Regions from separate parts of the Dendrosporobacter quercicolus genome, predicted to be linked through region 4. Evidence: riboswitches for the same ligand, from Rfam matches in the RefSeq annotation. Region 4 holds a riboswitch; each other region holds the start of a gene.
The links. Region 4 has a riboswitch for cobalamin ahead of BLR06_RS18820 (TonB-dependent receptor). Riboswitches for the same ligand answer to the same signal wherever they lie in the genome.
Positions count from the first base shown of each region.

Region 1: it holds a riboswitch for cobalamin, as region 4 does, so the genes downstream of both, BLR06_RS07690 (hypothetical protein) here and BLR06_RS18820 (TonB-dependent receptor) in region 4, are expected to answer to the same signal.
Region 2: it holds a riboswitch for cobalamin, as region 4 does, so the genes downstream of both, BLR06_RS07715 (sugar phosphate isomerase/epimerase family protein) here and BLR06_RS18820 (TonB-dependent receptor) in region 4, are expected to answer to the same signal.
Region 3: it holds a riboswitch for cobalamin, as region 4 does, so the genes downstream of both, BLR06_RS07565 (sirohydrochlorin cobaltochelatase) here and BLR06_RS18820 (TonB-dependent receptor) in region 4, are expected to answer to the same signal.

Region 1 is NZ_FNHB01000002.1:348,344-353,556, forward strand. It holds gene opp1C (nickel/cobalt ABC transporter permease) at 1-440, shown strand, start outside; gene BLR06_RS07675 (ABC transporter ATP-binding protein) at 437-1,258, shown strand; gene BLR06_RS07680 (ABC transporter ATP-binding protein) at 1,252-2,043, shown strand; gene BLR06_RS07685 (MATE family efflux transporter) at 2,180-3,511, shown strand; cobalamin riboswitch at 3,611-3,794, shown strand; gene BLR06_RS07690 (hypothetical protein) at 3,966-4,301, shown strand; cobalamin riboswitch at 4,394-4,576, shown strand; gene BLR06_RS07695 (TonB-dependent receptor plug domain-containing protein) at 4,801-5,213, shown strand, end outside.
Region 2 is NZ_FNHB01000002.1:355,881-361,093, forward strand. It holds gene BLR06_RS07700 (FecCD family ABC transporter permease) at 1-424, shown strand, start outside; gene BLR06_RS07705 (ABC transporter ATP-binding protein) at 424-1,680, shown strand; partial or broken gene BLR06_RS19215 (precorrin-8X methylmutase) at 1,742-1,909, shown strand; cobalamin riboswitch at 1,990-2,170, shown strand; gene BLR06_RS07715 (sugar phosphate isomerase/epimerase family protein) at 2,551-3,516, shown strand; gene BLR06_RS07720 (ABC transporter substrate-binding protein) at 3,517-4,470, shown strand; gene BLR06_RS07725 (adenosylcobinamide amidohydrolase) at 4,546-5,213, shown strand, end outside.
Region 3 is NZ_FNHB01000002.1:321,155-326,367, forward strand. It holds gene scpA (methylmalonyl-CoA mutase) at 1-1,689, shown strand, start outside; gene meaB (methylmalonyl Co-A mutase-associated GTPase MeaB) at 1,694-2,842, shown strand; cobalamin riboswitch at 3,026-3,207, shown strand; gene BLR06_RS07565 (sirohydrochlorin cobaltochelatase) at 3,418-4,239, shown strand; gene BLR06_RS07570 (adenosylcobinamide amidohydrolase) at 4,299-5,213, shown strand, end outside.
Region 4 is NZ_FNHB01000020.1:4,450-9,662, reverse strand. It holds gene BLR06_RS18825 (ABC transporter substrate-binding protein) at 1-1,317, opposite strand, end outside; gene BLR06_RS18820 (TonB-dependent receptor) at 1,331-3,544, opposite strand; cobalamin riboswitch at 3,777-3,959, opposite strand; gene BLR06_RS18815 (Bug family tripartite tricarboxylate transporter substrate binding protein) at 4,325-5,213, opposite strand, start outside.

The DNA.
Region 1 (5,213 bases), on a different contig from region 4:
TGACCAATGTGGTCATTGCCAATATTGCCGCAAAATGGGCCTGGTATACCCGGATGATCCGTTCGCTGGTTATTCAGTATACGGATAGAAATTACCTCCGTTTTGCCAAAGTTGCAGGCTGCAGTACGGGCCATATCATGCGCAAGCACTTACTGCCCGGCGTGCTTAGTGATATTGTTGTTCTGGCCACACTGGATACCGGCTGGGTAATTCTAAGTATTTCGGCGCTGTCCTTTTTGGGGCTGGGTGTACAGGCGCCCATGCCGGAGTGGGGAATGATGCTCAATGAAGCTAAAAATGTCATGATCACCCATCCGCAGCAAATGCTGGCTCCCGGTCTGGCTATTCTATTGGTGGTTTCGGCGTTTAGTTTTCTTGGCGACAGTATTCGCGATGCCCTGGACCCTAAATATAACCGGCATAAGGCGGTGAACAAATGAGCTTATTGAATGTGCGAGGGCTGACGGTGCGTGATCTGCGCAACGGTGAGGTGCTGGTGAACAATGTTGATTTCGCTTTGCAGGCCAATACTTGCCTGGGAATTGTCGGTGAAAGCGGCAGCGGGAAGTCGGTTACTTGCAAGGCCTTGATTGGTTTGACCAATCCCTGGCTGGAGACTACGGGAGATGTCCGGTTTGCCGGAAGCAGCCTATTGGCCGCACCGGCTGAGAAACTGCGTCAAATTCGCGCGAAGCGCATCTGTATGATTCTGCAGGATGCCATGACGGCGTTTGACCCGTTATATACAATGGGTGATCAACTGATTGAAACCTTGCGGGAAACACTGTCCTGGGATAGACGGCAGGCTCAGTCTGCTGCGTTAGAAGCGCTGGAGAAAATGTGTATCCGTGACCCTGCCGGTGTAATGCAGAAATATCCTCACCAACTATCCGGCGGGATGCTGCAGCGCTGCATGATTGCCCTGGCGCTGGCAGTTAGACCGGATATTGTCATTGCCGACGAACCGACAACTGCGCTGGATTCTATCAATCAGCGGGAAGTGGTTGATGAGTTCCGGCGATTGCAGGCGGTTACCGGGACGGCAATTATTTTTGTTTCTCATGACCTGGGTGTTGTGGAGAAGCTGGCCCAGCAGGTGCTGGTCATGCAAAATGGCGAGAGGGTGGAATACGGGGCTGCGGCGCAGGTTTTTTACAACCCGCAGCATGAATATACCCGCTACCTGGTTGATACCCGGATTGCACTGACCAAACCTTTCCGGGATGCAATGATCCGGAGGTGCAAAATATCATGCTGACTGTAAAAAACATCGTAAAGAGTTATGCCAGGCCCGGGATCGGCTGGGGACGTAAACGGCAAATAATCCTGCAAGGCATTTCTTTTACAATCAGGCCGGGAGAGTGTGTCGGCCTGATTGGAGAAAGTGGCAGCGGCAAAAGTACATTGAGCCGTTTGGTTCTTGGTCTGGAGCAGCCCGACAGCGGCGAAATCACCATTGAAAACCAAGGCGTTCGCAGTTGGCGCAGCAGCCATCCCGGTCAAATGAGTGTGGTTTTCCAGGATTATACCACTTCAGCCAATCCCCGGTTTACGGTGGAGGAAATCATTGCTGAGCCGCTGGTTATGCTGAATAAGCCTGCGAGGGCCGTAGTTACGGCGCTGCTGGATAAGGTCGGCTTGCCGGCCGCGCTGCTGGGCCGGTATCCTCACGAACTTAGCGGCGGCCAATTGCAGCGGGTCTGCCTGGCCCGCGCCATTTCCACCCGGCCGCGTTTCCTGGTGCTGGATGAGGCCTTAAGCTCTCTGGATGTATCTGTGCAGGCGCAGATACTGGAATTGCTTAAGGGGTTAAAGGCTGAGCTGAATCTTACCTATTTGTTTATTGCCCATGACCTGCAGACAATTACCAATTTATGTAATCGTGTATTGTTTCTTTATCAGGGTATGATTGTCGAAGAACTTGCCAGCTCGCGGTTATTTGAGGCGAAAAATGACTACGCCAGGCAATTGCTGGCTTCAGTAATACCGTTTGGCGGCTGTCCGGCCGGCCGTAGCAGCCATTCCGGTGAAATGGGTCAATAACTGAATGGTTTATGTCTGTCGTTATTTGAAGCTTAAGCAATTAATTTCTGCTTGAAATATCCCCCGAGGGGGGATATAATGAAATGGCGGTAATTGATGGAAAAATAACGAGGATCAACTGACAGGAGATTTGCACATGCCTGAAGCGGGTGCCGGAACTACATGGAGAGAGAAAGTCAGAGTGGTATTGGCGCTGGCTGTTCCAACCGTAATTGAAAACTTTCTGCTGACGGTCGTCGGCTTTGTTGATACGCTCTTTGTCGCGAAAATCGGCTTGCACGAAGTTGCCGCCGTTGGCGTAACAAACGCTATTGTAGCTATTTATATTGCAGTATTTATGGCGATGGGAATCGGGGCGTCTTCGCTCATTGCCCGCTGTATCGGGGCGGGGGATATTGTCAGGGCCAGCGCTATTGCCAGGCAGTCAACCTGGCTGGCGATTTTTTTAGGCTTGTTCGCCGGCGTGGTCACCTTATTGTTTGCTGAACCGTTGCTGCGCTATATGGGGACCGAGCCTGATGTGATGGCCGCGGGGGTAACGTATTTTCAGATTGTCGCAATACCATCGGTGCTTATTTCCCTGATGACGATATTTGGCAATATTCTGCGCAGCGCCAGTGATACGACATCCCCAATGAAGGTTGGCGTGTGGGTTAATTTGCTGCATATTGCGCTGGCCTATCTGCTGATCTTTGGAAGCGGGGAATGGGAGGGCTGGGGAATTGCCGGCGCTGCCTGGGCCACAACGATTTCACGGCTGGCTGGTGTTGCGGCGCTTTATGCTTATATTCAAAAATCCAAGGTGGCTTTTTCCTTAGCTCAGGGCTGGGCTGGTCAATTTACCCGGCCGTTGCTGCAGATATCCGGCCCGGCAGTTGCCGAACGTTTGATTATGCGGTTAGGGCAGCTGTTTTATGCCGGACTCATTGTCCGGCTGGGAACAGATGCCTACTCCTCCTTTATTTTTGGCGGAAATATTTCTCAGTTCTCATTTATGCCGGGATACGGTCTGGCGGTTGCGGCGACAACGATTGTCGGCAACCATGTTGGCGCTGACCGCAAGCAGGATGCCTACCGCTATGGCATTGTCATCATGGGGCTTGCCGCTGTCTTTATGGGAGTGATCGGGGTTATTTATTTTATTTTTGCGGCCATGGCCGGCGCCTGGTTTACCAACGATCAAAATGTCATTGACATGGTGACCATCGGACTGAGAATTGACGCCTTTGCCCAGCCGTTTATTGCAGTCAGCCTGGTAATCGCCGGCGCGCTGCAGGGCGCCGGCGATACCAAGAGTCCGATGTACAGTACGATTTCCGGTATTTGGCTAATTCGCGTTATTGGCATATATGTGCTTTGCTTTATCTTTGAGCTGGGGATTGCCGGCGCCTGGCTGGTAAATCTGATTGATTATGTCATCCGGTCGGGGTTTTTGTTTTATCGATTCAAAAAGTTGCTGCATTCTTAGTTAAGGAGTATCGTAGACAGGGACAGTGTCCTTTTTTGGAATACTGCAAGATGCACTTGACAAATGAAACCTTGTTGGATAAGATTAACCCGTAACAACAAATTAAATTTCGGTATAGGCGCCCGCAGAGGGCTTAATAGGGAAAAACGGCGAAGGGCCGGCGCGCGGTCCCGCCACGGTAATGGCAGAGCAGTCCAAGAGAATGCCACTGAGATTTAGCTTGGGAAGGTTTGGATGAGCAATGATCCATAGCCGGGAGAACTGCCTATACATCAGTCACCGTTTGACCTGCGAGCGATGGGAAGGGGATTTGCATAGTTTTAATATATGCTTATTTCGATTCGGCGTGTTTAAAAACGCCGGATTTTTACGTTATGCCAAAAAGCATTCGCAGCGAATGCTTTTTATTATGATTAGAAATGATAAGGTTGAACCCTAACTTAAAGGAGATATTATGTTTAGTGTGAATGAATTGGCCTGGCTGTTAAGAGAAGCCGTGGTTCATTTGATCAGTTTGGCAAGCATTTTTATTTTTTTACGGGTAGCTGACTGGAATATAAAGCACTGGCCGGATTTATCGGTTATAGCGGTGGTTGCGGCAATCATGACAGTTTATGTTTATTATCAATACATTCTGACAGGCAGCATTGTAGTGGCTTCCGAGCTGCTGGCCCTGTTTTCCTGCGCTGTGATTATCGGGATTCACTGGTATTTTCGCTTATCGCTTAATGCTATTTTGGTTATGGTTATTCCGGTTATTATCCTGGTAATGCTGGGAATGGGACTGTAAAGCAAGCTTGAATTGCGGTTTGCAGAGGACAAATTCCGCCATAGATATTGCAAAATCAGCCTTATTATGCCATAATTCTCATATAAAGTGAAAATTTTATATTTGGTATAGGTGCCCGCAGAGGGCTTAATAGGGAAGACCGGTTAAAGGCCGGCGCGGTCCCGCCACTGTAATAGGGAGCTAGTCCGGATATGCCACTGAGGCCATGGGTCTTGGGAAGGTGCGGATGAGCAATGAACTAGAGCCAGGAGAACTGCCTGTATAGCAATCACCGTTTGACCCGCGAGCGATGGGGAGGGGATTTGTGCAGTTTTATTGTGCTTATTTCGTCCCGGCGTAAATTTACGCCGGGATTTATTTATGCGAAAATCAATGTGTACAAACCTCCCCTTAATACAGGGAGGTTTTTTTATGCGCTGATCACATACCGGGTTTATTTTCAGGAATGACGTAACAGGCAGGTAAGCATTTTTTGTATTGTGACAGAGGGAGAGAGACGATGAATTTAAACGTGAAGAAAAAATTTTTACTGGGACTGGTTGTAGGAATATTGGGTCAACCAGCCTGTAGTTTTGCCAGCGAGGCGGCGGAGTTTAATTTAGACGAGGTAATCGTGACGGCGCTTAGAGTGGAATCAAAAGATTTGGAGACTCCGGCCTATGTCAATATTTATACAGAGGAGCAGCTGAAAAGCACGGGAGCCGCCAACGTACTTGAGGCGATAAAATTTACGGAAGGAATGATTTATCATTCTATGGGCCCCGGCGGGCAATCCTGGGCCGGTATGACATCAAAGGCAGTAATTCGCGGCTCGGAAAAAGGGACATTAATATTAGTTAACGGCGTTAAAATGAATATGGACGGGAATTATAACCTGGAGGATATTCCGCTGCAAAATGTGGAACGGGTTGA
Region 2 (5,213 bases), on a different contig from region 4:
TGTTTTTCTGGCTGCCGGACCAATTTTGGGCGGGATTGCTATTTTATGTTTTCTGGCCAGGCAGCTAAATGTTCTGGTTTTGGGTGAGCAGGAAGCCAGGGCGGTCGGGCTACCGGTTCTGGCGTTGCGCTTGCTGCTGTTATTTGTTTCCGCCGTAACCACGGCAACTGCTGTTTGCGTCAGCGGCATTATCGCCTTTATCGGTTTGGTAATTCCCCATATGCTAAGGCTGGTAATTGGCCCGGAGCATCGAATTTTGCTGCCGGCCTGCGCGCTTTGCGGCGGGCTGTTTCTGCTGGTCTGTGATACCCTTGGACGGCTGCTTATTCCCCCGACTGAAATCGGGGCGGGAATTATAACCTCTCTTTTAGGTGCGCCGTACTTTTTATATTTGCTGAGACGCAGCCAAAGGGGGGCGGGCTGATGCAGGCGGACCGTCAACCGGTACTGGCGGCGGAGCATATTTCGGTCCGGCTGGGGGACCGGAATATTCTGCAGGATATCAGTTTCACCGTCAGCCCCGGGGAATTTGTTGGTATTATTGGCCCGAACGGCGCCGGAAAAAGCACTTTGCTGCGCAGTTTGCGCGGCTTATGGCCGGTGGCGGCGGGAGCGGTTAAAGTCAATGAATGTCCTGTCAGCAGTTTGAGGGACAAGCAGTTAGCCCGGCTGATCGCTTATCTGCAGCAGGACGTGAATGTGACTTTTGGTTTTACCGCACTGGAAGTTGTTCTGGCCGGACGTTACCCTTACCTGCAGTGGTGGGAGAACGAACGGGAGGAAGATTACCAAATTGCCGGCAAATACATGGAGTTCACCGGCGTACGGCATCTGGCCGGAAAACCGGTGGATAAAGTTTCCGGCGGGGAACGGCAGCGTATTTTCCTGGCGAAGGTGCTGGCCCAGGAGACGCCGTTGATTTTTTTAGATGAACCAACCGCCAGTCTTGACCTGGTTTACCAAGAGGAAATTTTCCGGCATTGCCAGACAATCTGCCGGCAGGGTAAAACTGCCCTGTTGGTGGCGCACGACATAAAATTAGCCGCTAAATTTTGCTCCCGTCTGATTTTGCTGGCCCAGGGCAGGGTGGTGGCTGACGGGACGCCCCGGCAGGTGGTCACGGCTCAAAACCTGGAAACCGCCTATGGTTTGCACTCGGCCGTATTTACCAATAAGGTGACCGGGCATCTTGATATTCATACCTATGTGGCGGGAGCCGGGCCGTGTTCGGGTCAGAGCGTTCATATTATTGGCGGCGGCGGCTCGGCCGGCGGCATTATGCGGTCCTTATATGAAAAAGGCTGTTGTTTAAGCGGCGGCGTGTTTCATCAGGGAGACAGCGATACGGATGCGGCGGAGGCTTTTCAGGTCGATTATCTGGCCGGGCCGGCATTCGGGGCGATTGACGAGCGGCTTGCAGCCCTCAACCGGCATAAGGTTGCCTGCGCCGACTGGGTGGTATTGACCAATCTTTGCTATGGCCAGCAGAATATCGACAACCTGGCGGCGGCTTTTCAAGCGGCCAGGCTGACGGTGATTGAAGATACCGCTATTGACGGGCGAGATTTCACCGGCGGCCGGGCCACTGCGCTGTACCGGCGGCTTATTGCCCTGCCGCAGGTTGAGGTAATGACTACGCCTGAATTTCTGCTTCGTCTGAACAAGGCCGGGACGGAATGACAGAAGGGGGTGATGTTGCTCTGACGGCAAAGACCGCGGCAATCATGGAGGAAACCAGCAACGTCCGGCGCTGATTATTGGCGTGCCGGCGGGGTTTGTTGGGGCCAGTGAAGCCAAAGAACAGCAGATGCCGGACGGAAGAGTCCCCTATATCGTCGTCCAGGGCAATCAGGGGGGAAGTCCGATTGCGGCTGCGGTTGTCAATGCCTTGCTGTATATAATTCACTAGCGCCTGAGCGGGACAACAGCCCCGGAATTTAGACTTGACAAAGCGCTGCTCAAAATGTAATACTACACGTGAGTAGAACAATTGCATATGTTGGTGTAGGTGCCCGGTTGGGCTTAATAGGGAAGTCCGGTGCAATGCCGGCGCGGTCCCGCCACTGTAATGATGAGCAACCCCAAAAAATGCCACTGAAACTGAGGTTTTGGGAAGGTTTGGCAAGCGATGAATCTGAGCCAGGAGAACTGCCTATATGACAATCACCGTTACAACCTGCGAGAGATGGGGAGGGGATTTGCGCATGATCGGCAGTTGTGCTGCTGTGCTTATTTCGCCCCGGTATATTGATTGATACCGGGCTTTTATGTTCAATAATAAAAGCATCCCCGCCGGGGATGCTTTTCGCCGTTTTAAAGGGACAGGCTTTTTGAAATCCTGAATCCCCGGCCATTGGCCGGTTTGCGCGGCATGCGTCATTTAACCGAACGGTTATGGAACAGCTTTATTCAATTACAGGAAATGCTGGATCGATGAAACCCTGTTCCTTTCCTGAAGCATGGACAAAAGTTCCCCTTGCTTTTAGGCAACGAACGGTACGATAAACTAGGGCAGTTTGAAAGCACGCCCTGGGGAAAGGAAGGCTGGCTATGCTGCAACTCGTTAATTTATCGAATCATTGTTCAGAGGCGGAGCTGATTCACCATAGCGCCGATGTCCTTCAGGCCTTTTTACACCATCATCGCCTGGATGGAGTTGAAATGATGTTTTGCGGGCCTTGGGACGCCCGGGTTCATCGCCAGGAATGGATTCATGGCGTTCATTTGCGATTTTGGCCCAGCTGGCTTGATTTCTGGCATGGGAATCAGGCTGAGCTGCTCCGCCAGTTTGGCAGCCAGGCCGAAATCAGCAGCCTTTACGGCGGCCCGACCCGGGCGGAATGGCTGCAGGTATACCGGGACAATATCCGTATGGCCTATACTGCCGGAGCAAAATATGTGGTGTTTCACGTTTGTAACGCCCGGATGTCCGAGCTGTTTGACGGGCAGTTTTGCTACAGTTCCAGGGAAGTGATCGCTGCGACAGTTGAGGTGATCAACGTTTTGGCCGAGGATATTCCAAAAGATCTGGAATTGCTGTTTGAAAATTTGTGGTGGCCGGGTCTCACACTGGAGGATAAGGAGCTGACGGCAATGCTGTTGGACGGCGTAAAACACGGCAATTGCGGCATTATGCTGGATACCGGTCATTTGATGAACACGAACCTGGAACTGACCACGGAAGCCGAGGGCGTGGATTATATTCTGGAGACAGTGGAAAAACTGGGTTTATACCGGCATTATATCAAAGGCCTTCATTTGCACCGCTCCCTGTCCGGCCAATATGTGAAAGAAAACTGCCGGCAGGCGGTGAAATCAGCGGAACCGGCTGATATCTTCGCCCATATAGCAAAAATTGACGAGCATTTGCCGTTTAGTTCTCCGGAGGTGCGCCGGATCATTGATTATGTGCAGCCCCGCTATGTGGTTCATGAGTTTATCAACAAGAATATGGATGAATGGTCGGCCAAAGTCAGGCAGCAGCAGAAAGCGCTGCAATTAAAGGAGGAAGGTTAATTGAAACGATTGGGGTATGCGGCGCTGGTTTTCCTGCTGATTGCAGCATTGAGCGGCTGCGGCGGGTTCCAGGGCGGGCCGGCCGATATGCCGCAGTCTGCTCATGAGGTGCAGGATGGCCAGGGAAAGACTCTTAAACTGCCGCATAAACCGCAAAGAATTGCCTCGCTGTCGATTGGTACGGATGAGGTGCTTGTGCATCTGGTTGCGCCGGAAAGAATCGCCGCTTTAACGTACCTGGCCGATGACCCGGGGATTTCCAATATTACCGCACAGGCCCAAAGCATCGCAACCAAGGTGAGGGCTAACCCGGAGCAGCTCATTGCCTTGCAGCCGGATTTGCTGCTGGTGCCTGACTGGCAGCCGCAGGAGCTGATTGATACGCTCAGACAGGCCGGTTTGCCGGTATATGTGTATCATGCTCCCAATACCATTGAGCAAATAAAACAAATGATCGGGGAACTGTCCAGGGTGGTAGGGGAAGAAGCAGCCGGACAACAGTTAATTGCCGGTATGGACAGTGAATTGGCCGCTGTCCGTCAGCAGGTTGACCGGGTTGCACCGGATAAGCGCCTGATCGTCCTTCAGTTCTCGCTGCTTGGCGCCACCGGCGGAACCGGCAGCTTGTTTGATGATATCTGTAAATACGCCGGGGTTAGAAATGGCGGGGCGATTGCGGGGCTCGGCAAATTTGATCTGATGTCCAAGGAACAAATGATCAAGGTGAATCCAGATGTGTTGATCATGCCAATGTGGGATTCTACGGGCCGGAACAATATCGGGCAATACCGGGAAAAAGTCCGGAGCGATCCGGGGCTGCAGTCGGTAAAAGCCGTAAAGAACGACAGGCTGATTCCGGTGCCTGACCGGTTTCAAAGCAGCGCCTCTCATTATATTGTCGATGGCGTTCGCGAAGTAGCCAGAGCGGCGTATCCGGAGCTGGACTGGCAATGACGGACAGGAATCGCTGCAGGGATGAGCGCGGCTGAGTTGACTGTAGGGAAAATGGCGACGGGATAGGAGCGGCGGATGAAACTTTATACGTTATCAACCGGGGATGTGGCTTACCGGTTTTATAAAAGCATTCTAATATTGTTTAACAGGCCCCGCAAGGTTCTCAGCACATCAGTGCTGAATGGCGGTTACCGGACAGATCTGGCGGCGGTATTTAACCATGACTGTAATCCCGGCGCCGGTATGGCCTGTACAATGAAAGCTCCGGACTATGAAGGACACCTGAGGATTGTGTCCGCCGAGCTTGGCGTTGACCCGGCTAAGGCAACCGGGATGGCGACAGCGGCGTCAATGGATAATGTTGCGATTGCTGAAGAACGGTTCGGACAGCTAACCGTTACCGCCCTGGTGACCGGCGGGGTGGAGGTCAACGGCGGGCGGGCCGGCGATCCGGCCGAATACTACCAGCCCATAGAGAAGGCTGTTCTTGATCAGCCTGGTACAATTAACATTTTGCTCTACATTGACGCAGATTTAACACCCGGCGCGCTTACCCAGGCACTGGTCGACTGTACCGAAGCCAAGGCGGCCGCCTTGCAGGAACTGATGGTCGGCAGCAACTATTCAAGCGGTCTGGCAACCGGTTCGGGAACCGATTCGACGATCATTGTGGCTAATCCGGTCGCAGCCATGGTTGTTGAGAAGGCCGGCAATCAGTCCCAATTGGGTGAACTGATCGGCCG
Region 3 (5,213 bases), on a different contig from region 4:
GTATCCATGACCATGAACGGCGCCGTTTTGCCGGTACTGGCTTTCTATATTCTGGCCGCGCAGGAGCAGGGTGTAAAGAAGGAAGTGCTGGCCGGAACCATTCAAAATGATATTTTAAAAGAGTTTATGGTGCGTAATACCTATATTTATCCGCCAACCGCCTCAATGCGGATCATCGGCGATATTTTCGCCTATACCTCACAAAATATGCCAAAGTTCAACAGTATTAGTATTTCCGGCTATCATATGCAGGAGGCGGGCGCTACCGCCGATATTGAACTAGGGTATACCCTGGCCGACGGTCTGGAATATATCCGTACCGGGATTGCGGCCGGTTTAGGCATTGACGCGTTTGCGCCGCGGCTGTCCTTCTTCTGGGCAATCGGCAAGAATTATTTCATGGAAGTGGCTAAAATGCGCGCCGGGCGGATGCTGTGGGCTAAAATCGTGAAGCAGTTTGATCCCAAGAATCCAAAATCAATGGCCCTGCGCACGCATTCGCAGACCTCCGGCTGGAGCCTGACCGAGCAGGATCCGTTCAATAATGTCGGGCGTACCTGCATCGAAGCCATGGCGGCCGCACTTGGCCACACCCAGTCGCTGCATACCAATGCGCTGGATGAGGCGATTGCCCTGCCGACCGACTTTTCGGCGCGTATTGCCCGGAATACGCAGTTGTATATTCAGGATGAAACCAAAGTTTGCAAGGTTGTTGATCCCTGGGGCGGCTCGTATTATGTAGAAGCGCTGACCGACGAGCTTATTCGCCGGGCCTGGGCGCACATCCAGGAAGTGGAGGGGCTGGGCGGCATGGCCAAAGCCATTGACACCGGCCTGCCTAAAATGCGCATTGAGGAAGCTGCAGCCCGCCGGCAGGCGCATATTGATTCCGGCGAGGAAATGATTGTCGGGGTTAACCGGTACCGGCTGGAGAAAGAAGATCCGCTGGATATCCTGGAAGTTGACAATACCGCGGTACGGCTGTCGCAGATCCAGCGGCTGGAAAAACTGCGGGCAATCCGGAACGAGGATGATGTGAAGTACTGGCTGAATGCCATTACCAAGTCGATGGAAACAGGAGAAGGGAATTTGCTGGAAATTGCTTTGGAAGCGGCCCGCGCCCGCGCCAGCCTTGGCGAAATCTCAGACGCCGTAGAAAAGGTGGCCGGCCGTCATAAAGCGATCATCCGGTCAATTTCCGGGGTGTACAGCAGTGAGTTTGCCGATGAAACCATTATTGCCGAGGTCCGGGAACTGACGGACAAGTTTGAACTGCAGGAAGGGCGCCGTCCGCGGATTATGATTGCCAAAATGGGGCAGGACGGTCATGACCGGGGCGCAAAGGTAATTGCCACAGCCTTTGCCGATATGGGCTTTGACGTGGATATCGGGCCTTTATTCCAGACACCGGAGGAAACCGCCCAGGATGCAGTGGATAATGATGTGCATATTGTCGGTATGAGCTCTCTGGCGGCCGGCCATAAAACGCTGCTGCCGCAGCTGGTGGAAGAACTGAAAAAACGGGGCCGCGACGATATTATGGTGGTAGCCGGCGGCGTTATTCCGGCGCAGGATTACGATTATTTAAGAGAACATGGCGCAGCAGCGATTTTTGGGCCTGGTACGATTATTCCGGTAGCAGCCAAAAGAATTCTAGACGAGCTGTTTGTGCGCATTAACGAGGAATAGACACATGAGCCATAGCACTTACAAACCGGAATGGGCGCCAAAAAAGTCCGACGACGCCTTTGCCTGCCGGGTCATGACCGGAGTGGACGGGGGGCATGATGGTATGCCGGATAGTAAGACAGCGTCAGCTGGAAAGCCTGCGCCAGTAGTCAGAAGGCGCATTTTATCAGTGGATGAGTATGTCCAGGGAGTACTGAGCGGTAACCGGATGATTCTATCCCGGGCGATCACTTTAATTGAGAGTAATGCACCGGCCCATTTTGAAATAGCGCAGCAGGTGCTGAAGGAATTGCTGCCTCATACCGGCAAGTCGGTTCGGGTCGGCATTACCGGCGTGCCGGGGGCAGGCAAAAGTACGTTTATCGAGGCATTGGGCTGCCGGTTGTGCGAGCAGGGCAATAAAGTGGCGGTATTGGCTGTTGATCCGAGCAGTACGGTCACCAAAGGCAGCATTCTGGGCGATAAGACCCGGATGGAGATTCTAGCCAAGCAGCCGCAAGCCTTTATCCGGCCGTCTCCCTCCAGCGGAACGCTGGGCGGCGTTACCCGCAAGAGCCGGGAAACCCTGCTGCTTTGCGAAGCGGCCGGCTTTGATGTTATTTTGGTCGAGACAGTGGGGGTCGGACAGAGCGAAACGACTGTCCGTTCCATGGTGGACTTTTTTCTGCTGATGGTTCTTACCGGGGCCGGCGATGAATTGCAGGGCATGAAAAAGGGCGTTATGGAGCTGGCGGACGCCATTCTGATCAATAAGGCCGATGGAGATAATAAGCAGCGGGCGCTGGTTGCCAGAGCTGATTATGAACGGATTTTGCATTATCTGCGCCCCGCTACCGAAGGCTGGGCAACCCATGCGTATACCTGCTCGTCCTTGACCGGTGAAGGCATTGCGGATATCTGGGATGTTGTAGAGAAATTCAGGCAGGCTACGCAAGGCTCAGGCGTTTTCACCGGCAGACGCCGTAAACAGACCTTATCCTGGGTCTATACGATGGTCGAAGAACATCTGCGGGGCTTGTTCTTTCAAAACCCCAATGTCCTTGCGTTAAAGGCCGGAATTGAAAATCAGGTGGTAGAGGGACGGATTTCCGCGACTATGGCAGTACAGCAGCTTATCCGTGCGTTTGAGCAAGAGGGCGGCCATAGCAAATAACCTGGCTGAACCAAACTTGGCAAAGCGCAGGACAACTGCTGGCGGAATACGATTTGTCCGGATATGACATCAAACTCCAGTGTGCAGCAATGCCCTGGGGTTTTTTGTTTGGCCCGCCAGACGAGGGGGAATTTACAATATTGACAAAATGCAGCAGGTTATGCAATACTTGACATAGCAAAAACTTCATATGTTGGTATAGGTGCCCGTCAGGGCTTAATAGGGAAGACCGGTGAAAAACCGGCGCGGTCCCGCCACTGTAATGGGAAGCAGGTGTAACAGATGCCACTGAGACTTCAGTCTTGGGAAGGCTGCACTATGTGATGATCCAGAGTCAGGAGAACTGCCTATATGTCAATCACCGTTTGACCTGCGAGCGATAGGGAGGGGATTAGGCGTACTGTTTTGTACTACTTCCATCCCGGCGTGAATTCACGTCGGGATTTTTATCTGTACGACGGCATAGTCTTTGCAACAAGGCAATCAATCGTAAGTATAAATTCTAACTTGATTTACAGCAGGCCGGGGGTGTTTTCGCCTCAGCTTACAGCAGATAAGGAGGCAATTGCAGGACAATGAAAAAAGCTATTTTGGTGGTTAGTTTTGGAACTACTTATCTGGATACACTACAATTAAACATTGCGGCTATTGAGGACAAAATCAGGACGCATTTTCCGGATTTTGAAGTCCGGCGGGCGTTTACTTCCCGGATGGTGATTAAAAGGCTGGCGGACCGGGCCGGGCTGCACGTTGATACGGAAGAGCAGGCGCTGGAAAAATTGCTGGCCGAGGGTTACACCGAGGTATATGTTCAGCCGCTGCATGTCGTAGCCGGGGAAGAATACGAAAAGATCAGGCGGCTTGTGGTCAGGTATGCCCATAATAAAACGTTTGCAAAAATAAGGATTGGCCGGCCGCTGCTGTACTATATGGGGCAGGAAGACCAGCCTGATGATTATTTGACGGTGCTGGCGGCTGTCGCCAAGCAACTGCCGCCAGCCGGAGAAGCGGATGCGCTGGTATTTATGGGACATGGCGGAACTCATCCGGCCAATGCCGCTTATGCTGTTTTACAGCTTAAGTTTGCCGAGGCCGGCCTGGAGAGAACTTTTGTGTATACAGTCGAGGGCTTTCCGGCTTTGGAAGGTGTGATTGAAAAGCTTAAAGAACATAAAATCCGCAATGTCCGGCTGGCGCCATTCATGCTGGTAGCGGGCGATCATGCTAAAAATGATATGGCCGGTGAAGACGATGAATCGGCCAAGTCCCGCCTGGCGCAGGCAGGATTTAAGGTGGATGTGCTACTGAAAGGCCTGGGGGAAAATGAGCTCATTCAGGATATTTATCTCCAGCATCTAAGGGACGCCATTTCCGGCAAACACTGCCATAAGCACTAACCGGCCGGCTTAAGGCTGCTTGCAGTTAAGGCCGGTGGGCATCAGGTGAGGTGATCGGGTTGAGTGACGCGGCGGAAGTTACCTTGCATACTTTATCAACCGGCGATAGTGTTGTATGGAACAAAGTTTATGAGACTGTTGCCATTAAATTTAATAAGGCGCGCAAGGTATTAAGCACTTCACAACTGAACGGCGGTTATCGCGAGGATCTACAGGGGGTGCTTCATTATCACCAGGCTTTGGTAGAGAACGGCGATGGTTCCGGGCAAGCTGAAAAATCCAGGGCCTGGCTACGGTCTTTGGCCGCCGCCCTGGCCCTTGATCCCGGCCGGACTGCCGCAATGGGCACCTCCGGGTCAATGGAGAACACCGCCATTGCGGTTAAACAGTTTCAAACGCTTATTGTAACGGCAATGGTCATCGCCGGTATAGAGCCAAGCGCCGTCCGGGCCGGCTCCCTGCCGCGCAACGCTGAACAATGCCGGCGGCAGGCAGGGCCGGTGAACATTATTCTGCTATTGGATGCCGATATGCCGCCGGGAACCGTTGCCAGGGCACTGGTTACCTGCAGCGAGGCCAAAACAGCCGCACTGCAGGAGCTTATGGCCGACAGCGTGTATTCCTGCGGTCTGGCAACCGGGACAGGCGCAGATCAAACCATGGTTTTGGCCAATGCTGTTTCACCCCTGTATCTGGAAACTGCCGGCAAGCATTCCAAGCTGGGAGAGTTAATTGGTCAGGCGGTTAAACAGGCGGTACAGGAGGCCTTGGTTAAACAGGGCGGCATATCGCCGCAAAGCCAGCGCAGCCTTCGCCAAAGATTTCAACGATTTGGCTTTACTGATGAATTTCTCTGGCGGCAATATGCGTCCTGGACCGGCCGGCCGGCCGAAAAAGCCCGCTTTCAAGCGTTGTGGGACCGTCTGGACGGAAACCCGGCATTGCTGGCCTATTCCTCCCTGTATATTCATTTG
Region 4 (5,213 bases):
TTTGAAGAGTACCGCCGGTTCGAAATTCGGCAGCCCCTGGGTGCCGAGCATCAGATCGTACTTTCCGGCCGCCCTGGCCTCCTGGATAGCCGCCCAGTCCATAATAACAATATTCGCCCGTACGCCGAGCTCTTTCAGCTCAGCCTGAATAAACTCGGCAATTTCCTTATAAGGATAGCGATCGACCCCATATTGCGGGACCAGAAAAGTAATATCGGCCGTTTGCCCGCTTAATGCGGCATTGGCCAGCTCCTTGGCCCTTGCCGGATCACGCTGCGGTTCGATTTCTTTGCTGAACGGGGACACACGATTGAGAAAATTTCCGGTAGGTATGGCGTAGCCATGAAAAAAATTCCGGACCATTACTTCCCTGTTGATCATAAGGCTTACGGCTTTCTTCAGGCGGGGATCGTTAAACGGCGCTTTTTCGCCATTGCAAAATAGATAATGGCTAATGATTGCTGTCTGGGTTGCTACGGCAAAACGGTCGTCTTTCATCAATTCACTGGTTAAAGCCGGCGTTAGTGAGCCCACGTCTAAAACCCCCGCGACTTCACCGGCCTTTAAAGCCGAATAGCGTGTTTCAGCGCTCGGAATCGTCTTTATCCGGATGGTTCGGGCTTTCGCCTTGTCGCCATAATAATGCTCATTGCGCTCCAGCAGAGTATATTGTCTGGTGGCATGAGCCACAAGCTTAAACGGGCCGGTGCCGGCTGCCGCGGCAATAAATTCACCGGTGCTGCTGTCAAAGCAGGCGGGGCTGAACATCGGGCTGCCAAAATTGGTCATGCTGTAAATCAGTGTTGCGAACGGCCGGTTAAACGTCAACCGGACTTTATACTGGCCAATAGCTGCGACCTGCTGCAAGCCGGGATAAATCCCGTCAATATCAAAAGCATAAAAAGTCGATACCCTGGGTGTTATGCGGCGATACCGTTCGAAATTACGGACCACCGCGTCAGCGTTAAATTGCGTGCCGTCATGAAAGGTTACGCCTTCCGCCAGCTCCAAAATCCATTCCCGGTAATTGGCGGAATGCGACCATTTTTTTGCTAATCCGGGTGCGGGCCGGCCGTCTTCGCCGATGCCGACGAGGGGTTCCCACACCTGCAGGATCACGCTGGTATAATAGGGATCCTTACTGCCGGGAGTCAGGTCTCTGGCCGATGCAAGCACAATTTCCCCGGCCGGGCCGGCTTGGGACTGAGTATTGCCGGCGCAGCCCGCCAGCATAATCGCCAGGCCGAGCATGAGGAGCAGCCAGACTGCCTGTTGATGGCTGTGGCACCGCCCCCTGGCAAATAAATTCTCCTGCATTTCACACCGCTCCTTACAGGTCAAACCGGGCGGACAACACAACAGTGCGCGGCCTTGACACATAAAGCTGATCGCCGCGGGACGCCATCCAATAATCCTTATTGGTCAGATTGTAGCACATCAGGCTGAATACCGCCGGAGTACGCGCAAGCACGGTCTTATAATTCAGGCCCAGATCAAAGGTCGTATAACCGGGAACGGCAATTTTCTCATCATTGATGGTTGATTTGCCGGTATACCTGGCCCGCCCGACAAGGCCCAGCTTCTCATCGGCCTGATATTCCAGAGCGATAATGCCGTTCCATCTGGCCCGGCCGCTGACATCATAGCCGTCATATTGGCCGCCTTTGGTTTTTTCCCGGCTGGCATCAAGCAGCATAAAGCCGCCCATGACATTCCATTTATCGCTCAGGCTGCCGCTGGCGGACAGCTCAACGCCTTTATGCCGGTCTTTGCCGTCTTGAATCAGATATTTCTTGCTGTTGTCGCCGGCCAGGGCGACTTCAATGTTGTTGGCCTGCGAAATGTCGAAGAAGCTGAGGGCCGTAAGAATGCCGGCATGCTCATGCTTTATCCCGATTTCGTTTTGCTTGGTCTTGGCCGGCGCTAAAATCTCGCCGGAATTCACGTAGGTGTTGCTTACGACGGTACCTTTATCAAAGCTCTCCGAGTGGCTGGCATACACGGAAAGATTGTCCGCCGCTTTGTACACAACCCCATAGGTGGGGCTAAAGGCGTCGCTGTCCACGCTGGCGGTTCGTTTTCCGGTGGCCGGGGTATAAGAATCCACAGTGGCGAAATGCTTGTGCACGCCTACTAAGAACTGCCATTTTTGATAGTCAATCTGGTCCACCACCGACCAGCCCCAGAGTTTTTGCTTTTCCGCCAAGCCGGTGCTGTAATCCCCGTTCGGCAGGCGCTCCTGTACAAAACCGGTATAAATATTGCCGGCGCCGATTGTTTTATTGACATAACCGGTTGCTGACTTCCGGTTGCGCCAGGAATGGTCCAGGGCCAGAGTCAGGGTGTGCTGCACTTCACCGCCGATAATCCGGCCCTGCGCGCCCAGTTGAGCATAATAGGTGTTCATAGGCGTACCGCCGTTATTGACATATAAGTCATAATCGCCGGCGTTATTTTTAATCGTAAAGGCGCTGTTTACGCCGCTCACGTTTTTGGTCAGATTATTGCGGTTCAAACCGCCATTAAAGAAAGCCTTCCAGTCCTCACTTATTTTTTGTTCATGGTTCAAGGCCAGAATCCAGCCGCGCGACGCCTTCACCATCCCATCAAACCCGTAATCGGCGCTTGATTCCGGTGCTTTGGGCAGCTTGGTGACGGCAGAACCTAATTTAAACCACCGCATTCCGCCTTCAACCTCAATATAGCGGTAGCCTGTTAGTATATTGGTGGCGCTTTTTTCATCCCGGTGATCGATATTGGCAAAAATCCCCCGGGCCTTAATATTTTCACCGTGGATTGAGGTTTCGCCGTTCACCAGCTCGGTATTGATCCGAACGCCCCAGGCGTTATCTTGGCCGAAGCGCCGGGCGATGTCCAGATACTCGCCAAACGAGCCGTAGCCGGAAAAGGTTTGCGTATAGCGCGTCAGCGCCTCTTCCGGCGCTTTCTTGGCAACAAAATTGATCAGTCCGCCGGCGGCATTGGATTCATAGTGTGAGCCCGTACCGCTGATGCCGCCGTTCGGGCCTGAAATAAGGTCAATCCGGTCGATCATAAAGGTAGGGGCATTGAATTGGGTAAACATGCCGGGAATGCCGTTGACATATGAACTGGTGCCGTTGGCGCGAAAACCGCGGAAGGTAAAGTCGTTATGCAGTACACTGCCCGCTGCCTGGACCGAAGGGCTGTTGGTCAAAATGCTGTCAAGCGGCAGGCCGGGAGCGCCGAAGGTTTCTACTGTCTTATTGCTCAAAGTGGTTTGCGTAAACGGCGTCTCCAGCACCGCTTTTTCACCTAGAAACCCTACACCGCCGCTGTTGAGCGCAAAACCGTCGGCCAGGGCCCCCGGGCTGTCCGGCCTGTCCTGTTTGCCTTCGACCACTACTTTGTCCATGGTATATTCGGAAATTTTTTGCCCTCCGGCCGGGGCTGGCGTTTCCGCTGTTTCTTGTGCATAAGCGGCGGCAGGCGTAAAGCCTGCGGCAACAGCGCATACAATCGCGGCGGCCAGCAGCTGTCCTTTCATGATGGGAATTCGCTTCATCAATGATCACCTCAAAAAATATAATGATTCTGCTTTACTGAAAATAACGATCATGGCTGTCAAAGCTGAGCGGCGGCGTTTGGATCCAATAAACAGAAATCCCCTGCCCAGAAGCAGGAGATATCGCAAGCAATAAATTATACTCAATAAAAATCCCGGCGTTGAATCCGCCGGGAAGAACAGTACAATGTTTTCAGTACTCTAATCGCCTCCCCATCGCCGTGGGTAAAAAACGGTGATTGACAGACAGGCAGTTCTCCTGGCTCCAGCTCATCGCTTGACCAAACCTTCCCAAGACGCGGGGTCTCAGTGGCATCCTTTGGCCTTGCTCCCTGTTACAGTGGCGGGACCGCGCCGGCTCTACACCGGTCTTCCCTATTAAGCCCTGACGGGCACCTGTCTCAACACTATGTAGTTGTCCCTGATTTAGCTTTGCCATGTTTGCTTCATAATAGCATTTTTTGTAATAATGTGTCAAACTCTTTTATTGACTTACATCGTTTACGCTGCTGTTGGGAGTCGCCTAATCCCTGCAGCCCTTCCATGAGACAGGAGGAAAGGCAAACTCCATTCCGGATGCCTGCAAGGACATTGCTGAGCGTGCTTTTTTCGGAAATACTAGCGCAGCCGCACCGAACCAGACGCGGACCCACCTGCCTAAAGACATTGCCTACCTCTGAACCGGGCCTTCATCGGAAAGATGTGCCGCCTTTCTAATCTCCGATATATTTACACAATAAAATGTTTGGTCACATTACGGAGGAATTTATGTGTTTCACCTTACTTTTTCTGCGCCGCTATTTTTTCAGCAATGCCGGATTCTTCGACTACTTTCGTAAGTCTTCTTGTTTCTTTAAGCCATCTTTGAAAAAAGTCCTCGTGGTTTAAATAGTTGACTTCTATGCCTAGCGTTCTCATATTTTCTATGTACTCGGGGTCATTCACGGTTTTATCAAGACTGCTGACCAATTTAGCTTTTATTTCCTCCGGCATACCTTTATGAGCGCCAATGCCAATAAAGAAGCTAAATACCACATCTACGCCCTGTTCTTGAAAAGTAGGAATGTTGTCGTAACGCGGGTCGCTCATTCGCTTTGTTACGGCAATACCAATTATTTTTACTGCACCGCTTTTCAAATGTTCCTGAATGGCAGGAGTAGCAGCAAACATTACCTGGACATGTCCCCCCAATATCGCGGCCAATGATTCCGAGGTACCTTTAAAAGGTACTTGATCCAAGATAATTCCGGCATTTTGCGCGACCATTTCTCCGACAAGATGCGTCCCGTTGCCTAACCCGCTATGTCCGAATTTAACAGCGTGGGGATTCTGCTTAGCGTAATCCACTAACTCGGCAAGGCTGTTCCAGGGGCAATCGGAGCGAACAGCCGCAACAACCGGCATCTCCAGAATTTGCACTAGTGGATCCAAAGCTGAAGGGTAGTGATACGGGGTTGCTCCATATAGCGACTGCAATAATGTACTTGTATCCACTGTCCCCAATGTATAGCCATCATCTTCTGATTCCACTAACTCATTCCAACCCAAAATCCCGCCGGCGCCGGGCACATTTTTTATAATGATATTTTGGCCAAAATGTTTATGGACCACTTTTTGCATTGCCCGAGCCATTATGTCATTGGCGCCACCCGCTGCATAGGGAACAATC